DNA from 2 places in the Arthrobacter sp. K410C genome. Region 2 is predicted to be linked to the other one. Evidence: riboswitches for the same ligand, from Rfam matches in the RefSeq annotation. Region 2 holds a riboswitch; the other holds the start of a gene.

Region 1 (3,949 bases), on a different contig from region 2:
GAGGATTGCGAGCCTTGAAGGAGGCCTGGCCGCGCTCCTCCTCAGCTCGGGGCAGGCGGCAGAGACATTCGCGGTCCTAAACATCGCCGAGGCCGGCGACCACATCGTGGCCAGCCCCAGCCTCTACGGCGGCACTTACAACCTGTTCGCCCACACTTTGAAGAAGTTCGGCATCTCGGTGACCTTCGTGGCGGACCCGGACAACCTGGACCACTGGCGCGAGGCGGTCCAGCCCAACACCAAGCTCTTCTTTGCCGAAGTGGTGTCCAACCCGCGGCAGGACGTGCTGGACATCGAGGGCGTCTCCCGCACCGCCCACGAGGCCGGCGTGCCCCTGATCGTGGACAACACGCTGTCCACGCCATACCTGATCCGGCCGCTGGAATGGGGCGCGGACATCGTGGTCCACTCGGCCACCAAGTACCTGGGCGGCCACGGCGCCGCGATCGCCGGCGTCATCGTTGATTCGGGCAAGTTCGACTTCAGCAAGGACCCCGGACGCTTCCCCGGCTTCAACACCCCGGACCCCACCTACAACGGCCTGGTGTACGGCCGCGACCTGGGCGAGGGCGGGGCGCTGGGGGCCAACCTGTCCTACATCCTCAAGGCCCGGGTCCAGCTCCTGCGCGACCTCGGTTCCGCCGTTTCGCCTTTCAACGCCTTCCTGATCTCGCAGGGCCTGGAGACCCTGAGCCTGCGCGTGGAGCGCCATGTGGCCAACGCCGGGGAGGTGGCGCGGTGGCTGGAAGCAAGGGACGACGTCGAATCCGTCGCCTACGCCGGGCTGCCCTCCAGCCCCTGGTACGAGCGCGGCCGCAAGTACGGACCCAGGGGTACCGGCGCCATTGTCGCCTTCAACCTGGCCGGCGGTGCCGAGGCGGGCAAGCGGTTCGTGGACGCCCTGGAGCTGCACTCGCACGTGGCCAACATTGGGGACGTCCGCTCGCTGGTCATCCACCCGGCGTCGACGACCCACAGCCAGCTGTCACCGGAGCAGCAGGCGGCGGCCGGCGTCGCTCCGGGACTGGTCCGCCTCTCCGTCGGCCTGGAGCACATCGACGATATCCTCGCCGACCTTGAAGCCGGGTTCCGTGCCGCCAAGGAGGCGCAGGGCGCCTGAGCGGACGGTCCGGGGACCAGGGCCCGACGGCGGGTGGCCGGCCTGCGTGCGCAAAGCCGGGGAAGTCACAACCAGTCACACTCTTGGCCCGGGCCGGGTGGTGTTTCGTACACTCGAACCAGGTCATGAGTGCCAGTGACAGCCCCGGCTTGCTGGCCGGCAACCCTCCTTCCGCGGTGGGGTGCCCCGGGTGAAGACCTGGCCTGCCGGTCATTCCGCCGGTGGGCAAGCGCGTAGAAGAGGTCTTGCCATGACGGTTACCGTCACCCCTACCACCGTTCCCGAGCACGGAATTGTCCGCTACGCCTCCATCGGGGGCCTGGAACTGGAAGCCGGCGGCTACCTGCCGGACGTCACGCTCGCCTACGAAACGTGGGGCACGCTCAACGCGGACGGCAGCAATGCCATCCTCATCGAGCACGCCCTGACCGGCAGCACCCATGTCACCCGCGGCGACAGCGACGAACCCGGCTGGTGGGAACAGCTCGCCGGCCCCGGTGCCCCCGTGGACACGGACCGGTTCTTCGTGGTGTCCATCAACATTGTGGGCGGCTGCTACGGGTCCACCGGGCCGTCGTCGCCCGCCCCGGACGGGACACCCTGGGGTTCCCGCTTCCCCCTGGTGACATTGCGGGACAGCACCGTGGCCGAAGCCCGGCTGGCAGACCAGCTCGGCATCGGCAGTTGGTACGCAGTCCTAGGGGGTTCCCTGGGCGGTGCCCGCGCCTTGGAATGGGCCATCACCTACCCGGAGCGGGTGCAGCGCTGCGCCGTGATTTCCGTGGGCGCCGCCAGCACGGCAGAGCAAATCGCGTTTGCCCAGGCACAGACCCTTGCCATTCGCCAGGACCCCAACTTCAACGGCGGCGACTACTACGGCGGCCCGTTCCCCGAGGAAGGCCTGGCCTTGGCGCGGCGCATCGCGCACATCACCTACCGCTCCGCCGCCGAGCTGGAGGGCAGGTTCGGCCGGGAGCCCCAGGCCCCGGAATCACCGCTGCAGGCTGACTGCCTGTCGGGCCGCGGCCGCTACCAGGTGGAGAGCTACCTGGACCACCAGGGCAACAAGCTGGTCCAGCGCTTCGACGCCAACAGCTACATCGCCATCACCGAGGCGCTGATGAGCCACGATGTCTGCAGGGAACGCGGAACGCTGGCCGAAGCGCTGGCCCGTTCCGAAGCCCGGTTCTTCATTGCTGCAGTCGATTCGGACCGGCTCTACTTCCCGTCCCAGTCGCGGGAGCTGGCGCGCGCACTGCCCGGGGACGTGGACGTGCATCTGATCCAAGCGCCGATCGGCCACGACGGCTTCCTGACGGAAATCGGGCAGCTCGGGGACCAGCTCCGCGAGCACCTCCTGCCTTGAACCCCTGCCGAGCCCGCGGTTCCCACCGGGCCGCAGTGCTGGATGTGCATTTTTGCAGATGCTTCCTGCAGTATTCGGCGTTGAGCTCAGCGCGTCACCAGACAATACTCGTGTGAACCTGCAGTTTTGTGGTGCTCACCACAAAACCGCTGTCCGATCCCCATTGTGGTGTCGACGGAGACGCCAAAGGAGTTCACTCATGAGTACGGAACACTCCGCCACACGGCGGCTCGAGGAAACCGATGTTAAGGCCTCAGGGCTGAAGAAAGTCGTCACGGCCTCGATGGCCGGCACGGTGGTCGAATGGTACGAGTTCTTCCTCTACGCATCTGCCGCCACACTGGTGTTCGGCAAAACGTTCTTCCCCAACTCAGGCACGGAACTGGACGGCATCATTGCCGCATTCGTCACCTACGCCGTAGGCTTCGTGGCCCGCCCCATCGGCGGCATCGTCTTTGGCCATTTCGGTGACAAGTTCGGCCGCAAGCAGCTCCTGCAGCTGAGCATCATCCTGGTGGGTGTGGCCACCTTCCTCATGGGCTGCCTGCCCACCTTCGCCCAGATCGGCTACTGGGCTCCCGCCCTCCTGGTGTTCCTGCGCTTCGTGCAGGGCTTCGCTGTCGGCGGTGAGTGGGGCGGCGCCGTGCTGCTGGTGGCAGAGCACAGCCCCAACCAGTCCCGCGGGTTCTGGTCCAGCTGGCCGCAGTCTGCTGTTCCAATGGGCAACCTGCTGGCCACGGGCGTACTGTTCACCCTGTCCTCGACACTGTCCCAGGAAGCCTTCCTCGGCTGGGGCTGGCGCGTGGCGTTCTGGCTGTCCGCCGTCATCGTCATCATCGGCTACTACATCCGCACCAAGGTCCAGGACGCTCCGATCTTCATCGAAGCCCGGAAGGAAGTCACCGCGGAAAAGAAGGGCTACGGTGTTGCCGAAGTCTTCCGCCGCTACCCCCGCGGCGTCTTCACCGCCATGGGGCTCCGGTTCGCCGAAAACATCCTCTACTACCTGGTGGTCACGTTCTCCATCACGTACCTGAAGGTGGTTGTCCAGACGGACACTTCACGGATCCTGCTCCTGCTGCTGGTGGCGCACTTCATCCACTTCTGCGCCGTCCCGCTGGTCGGCAAGCTCTCCGACGCCTTCGGGCGGCGGCCCGTCTACATGGCGGGCGCCATCCTCGGCGGAACCTGGGGCTTCTTCGCCTTCCCCATGATGGACACAGCCAATGACATGGTCATCCTGGCCGCCATCACCATCGGGCTGCTCTTCCACGCGTTGATGTACGCGGGCCAGCCGTCCATCATGGCCGAGATGTTCCCCACCCGGATGCGCTACTCCGGCGTGTCCCTGGGCTACCAAGTGACCTCGATCGTTGCCGGCTCGCTGGCGCCGATCATCGCCACCGCCCTGCTGGGCAACTTCAATTCATCCCTTCCGGTGGCCCTCTACCTCCTGGCCGCCT
Region 2 (3,949 bases):
GCGTGGACGTCCGGCTGGAGCTCCAGCCGGACAATGCTTCGCCGGGAGAAAGCTAGATCTGCTTCAGCGCCTGTTCGAGGTCGCGGATCAGGTCGTCGGCGTCCTCGAGCCCAACGGACAGGCGCACCACGCCGTCGCTGAGGCCGATGGCAGCCCGTCCCTCCGGCCCCATCGCACGGTGCGTGGTGGTGGCTGGGTGCGTAATCAGGGATTTCGAATCGCCCAGGTTGTTGGAGATATCGATGATCCGCAGCCCGTCCAGCAGGGCGAAAGCGGCTTCCTTGCCCGAGCGGCCGCCGGACGGAGCGAGCTCCAGGGTGAGCACCGTGCCGCCGGCGCGCATCTGCCTGGCAGCAAGTTCGTACTGCGGGTGCGACTTCAGCAGCGGGTACTTCACCCAGCTCACGGCAGGCTGCTGCTCCAGCCATTCGGCGAGCCGGAGGGCTGTTGTGGAGGAGTGGTTGACACGCAGCGCCATGGTCTCCAGGCCTTTGGTCAACACCCACGCGTTGAACGGCGAAAGCGACGGGCCGGTGTGGCGCATCAGCTGCTTGACCGGACCCTCGATGTACTCCTTGGTGCCCAGGATGGCACCGCCCATCACCCGGCCCTGGCCGTCAATGTGCTTGGTGCCGGAGTAGACGATGACGTCCGCGCCCAGCTGGCCGCAGCGTTGGAGCAGGGGAGTGGCAAAGACGTTGTCGACGACGACGGTGGCCCCGGCAGCGTGCGCAAGTTCGCTGACCGCGGCGATGTCCACGATCTCCTGCATCGGGTTGGACGGAGACTCGAAGAAGACGGCGGTTGTGGGCTGGGACAGGGCGGCGCGCCACTGCTCCAGGTCCGGACCGTCCACAAAGACGGTCTCCACGCCCCACCGCGGCAGGATTTCGTTGAGGATGACGAAGCAGGAACCAAAGAGCGAACGGGCGGCCACCACGCGGTCCCCGGCAGCGAGCAGGGCGCCCAGGGCGGTGAACACGGCGGACATGCCGGACGCGGTGGCAAAGCACGCCTCCGTTCCTTCGAGCAGCCGGAGCCGCTCCTGGAAGGTCGCCACGGAGGGGTTGCCGTACCGGGAGTAGACGAAGCGCTCATCCTCGCCGGTGAAGGCGCGTTCCGCAGCAGCGGCGGATTCGTAGACGAAACCCGAGTTCAGGAACACCGCTTCGGACGTTTCCTGGAAGTTGGTGCGGTCCAGCCCGCCGCGGACGGCCTGGGTGTCGGGGCTCCAGCCGGCGGCGTCATTATTGAAGGTCACTTAGTTCTTTCCCAGGTTGGTCGGCAGGCCGCGGTTCTTCCAGCCATTGACGGTCCGTTCGCCGTAGCGGTCCGGGTCGCCTTCGAACCCCTCCAGGACGTTGTAGGAGGTGAAGCCGGCCTGCGTCGCGGCGATGGCGGCGGAGATGGAGCGCTGGCCGGAGCGGCAGATGAACACCAGCTCCGTGTTGGAATCCTCCGGCGCCTGCTGGCTCAGGTCCTTCAGGAAATCCGGGTTGGGAATGCCGCCGGGGAATGTCCACTGGATGAACAGTGGATCGTTGTCCGTGGCCTTGGTGTCCGGAATGCCGATGTGCGCCCATTCGCCCTCGGTGCGCACGTCCACCAGGATGGCGCCCTGCTCAAGCTTGGCCCAGGCTTCCTCCGGCGTCAGGTCTCCCGCGTAGCTCATGCGTGGCCCTCGCCGTCGAACTCGAGGTCCTCGCTGGCTGCTTCCAGGTCGTCAACAGCGGTGGCGACGGCGGCGTCCGCCGATGCGATGGCGGCCGGCAGGACCACGGCCTGGGCCACGATGACGCTGGTGCCGTTGAAGGCTGCCGCCGGGCTTCCGTGCAGGACGTAGCCTTCGGCGAGTGCGGTTGAGATCCGCTCACAGAATTCACGGTTGTCCGGGCCGCTGATGAGGCGGTAGGACAACTTTTCTTCGGGGGCGTCGGACACGACGGATCTCCTTCTCTCACGCTTGCAGCTCGAATCGGTCGATATGCCGAGTATTCACCTGAGGCACCCCGCCGCGGAAGGAGGGTTGCCGACCGGCCAGTCAGGGCTTGGCGCCGGTACTCATTACTCCCCAAAAACGTAACATCTGGCACCGGCGGCCGCATCGCCGTCGTCGTCATGTTGCGTAACTGAAGCGGAAACGCTGCCGAAGGCGGCGAGGCGGTGCCGTCACCGGTGAACGGCCGACGGCGGTATCACCGCAGGTGGGCGGGTCTTTCTTTCCCATCCCGGCGCGACGGCCCGATACAGTTCTTGGGGGGCAGCGCCCCGCCGTGAAAGATCAGCACTGGGGGTCCCTTGAACATGCGAACAGCCACGCCCTGCCGCCGCCCCCGTCCGGCCCTGGCCCCCCGTCTTCGCGTGGCCTGGGCGTTCCTTGCCGTACTTGCTGTTGCGTATGTGACTGCGGTCCTGCCGGCGGGGGCGGCCCGGGCAGCCGAACCCGCACCGGACGCGGGCAAGCCGCTGCTCGGCGTCGTCCTGGAATGGGGCGAGGACACCGCTGCAGGGTTTGCCGAGCGGCTGGGAGCGTCACCGGCTGTCTATGGACACGACATCGCTTTTCCCTACCGTTCCTCCGAGCAGAACGACATCAAGGGATTCCTTGAACAGTCCTCGCTCCAGGGCGCCCACGCCATGCTCACGGTCAAGCCCACGGTGCCGCTGGAGCAGATAGACGCCACGGCAGCCGAGTCATTCGCCGGGGAAATCAGACGGCTTACCGCGCAGTTCCATGGGCAGGTGCTGGTGCGGTTTGCCCCGGACATGAACGCCTCCTGGGTGGAGTGGGGCCAGCAGCCGGCCGAATACCGGAAGGCGTTCCAGGCTGTCTCCGCGGCATTTGGGGATTCCGGCAACGGCCGGACGGTTATGGTCTGGGAGCCGTACCTGGGCAAGGACTACCCCTTTGACCGGAACCGGAACGCGCCGGCCCGCGGAAGCGACGGTTTCGCCTTGCTGGATACCAACGGCGACGGTGCCTGGAACGGGTCTGACAGCGCCTACGAACCGTACTATCCGGGTGATGATGCCGTGGACTGGGTTGGCCTGACGGCTTTCCATGACGATACCGCCGGTGGCGCCGCAGTCAATACCGTTCCGCGCGCCGGTGAGCTGGAGGACATGCTGACGGCCTCGGGCGGCGAAAACTTCTACGCCACCTATGCCGAGGAGCGGGCCAAGCCGTTCCTGCTGCAGACCGCCGCCTTCTACAGCCCCGCGTCCGGCGGCGCGTCCGAGGCTGAGATCAAGACCGGCTGGTGGGACCAGGTGGTGGGCACTGCCACGTCGGCAGAGTTTGGCAGGACGTCCGCGGTGGTCTGGGACGAGCGCACCAGCACCAGGGACACCGGCGTGGCCAGCATCGACTGGCTCCTGACCGGCAGCCCGGAGATCGCCCGGGCGGCGCTGGACCGGCTGGAGGCCTCGCCCTTGGTGACCGGTCCCGTCACGGAGGTGTCCACCGGCGGCAGCGACTATGTCCGGGCAAACACGCTGGCCGGGGCTGCCGCCTGGACAGTATGGGCCGCACTCGTCATCCTCCTGGTGGCCCTCTGGCAGATTCCGCGGCGCGTTCACGCCGCAACAGCTTGGGGTTACACGGACCCGTCCGGCAGGGATTCGCGCGTGGACCTGCTGCGCGGACTGGCCATCGTGTTTGTCGTGGTCAACCACCTGGGCATGACGTCCCTGTTCCAGCTCCTGACCCAGGAGGCGGTGGGCTTCGTTTCGGGTGCCGAACTGTTTGTCCTCTTCTCCGGTCTAGTGGTGGGCATGGTCTACGGGCCCCGGGTGAAAGACGATTTTGGAACCGTCGTGGACCTGACGTCCCGACGCGCCGGCAAGCTCTACCTGACTGCACTGATAGTCCTCGTGGGCGTCTTCCTGGCTTCGCTGCTGCCGGTTTTCCGCATCGACGCGCTAACCACCTTCGTGGACCAGGGGACCG

What was found. Region 2 has a riboswitch for S-adenosylmethionine ahead of AC5RU7_RS15965 (DUF1737 domain-containing protein). Riboswitches for the same ligand answer to the same signal wherever they lie in the genome.
Region 1: another riboswitch for S-adenosylmethionine. It lies ahead of metX (homoserine O-acetyltransferase MetX); the one in region 2 lies ahead of AC5RU7_RS15965 (DUF1737 domain-containing protein).

Annotation. Positions count from the first base shown of each region.
Region 1 covers NZ_JBNHFJ010000002.1:226,012-229,960, forward strand. The annotation lists gene AC5RU7_RS05930 (bifunctional o-acetylhomoserine/o-acetylserine sulfhydrylase) at 1-1,120, shown strand, start outside; SAM riboswitch class IV at 1,242-1,358, shown strand; gene metX (homoserine O-acetyltransferase MetX) at 1,371-2,486, shown strand; gene AC5RU7_RS05940 (MFS transporter) at 2,686-3,949, shown strand, end outside.
Region 2 covers NZ_JBNHFJ010000012.1:54,720-58,668, forward strand. The annotation lists gene AC5RU7_RS15950 (DUF1905 domain-containing protein) at 1-56, shown strand, start outside; gene AC5RU7_RS15955 (O-succinylhomoserine sulfhydrylase) at 53-1,261, opposite strand; gene AC5RU7_RS15960 (rhodanese-like domain-containing protein) at 1,262-1,672, opposite strand; gene AC5RU7_RS15965 (DUF1737 domain-containing protein) at 1,669-1,941, opposite strand; SAM riboswitch class IV at 1,955-2,069, opposite strand; gene opgC (OpgC domain-containing protein) at 2,305-3,949, shown strand, end outside.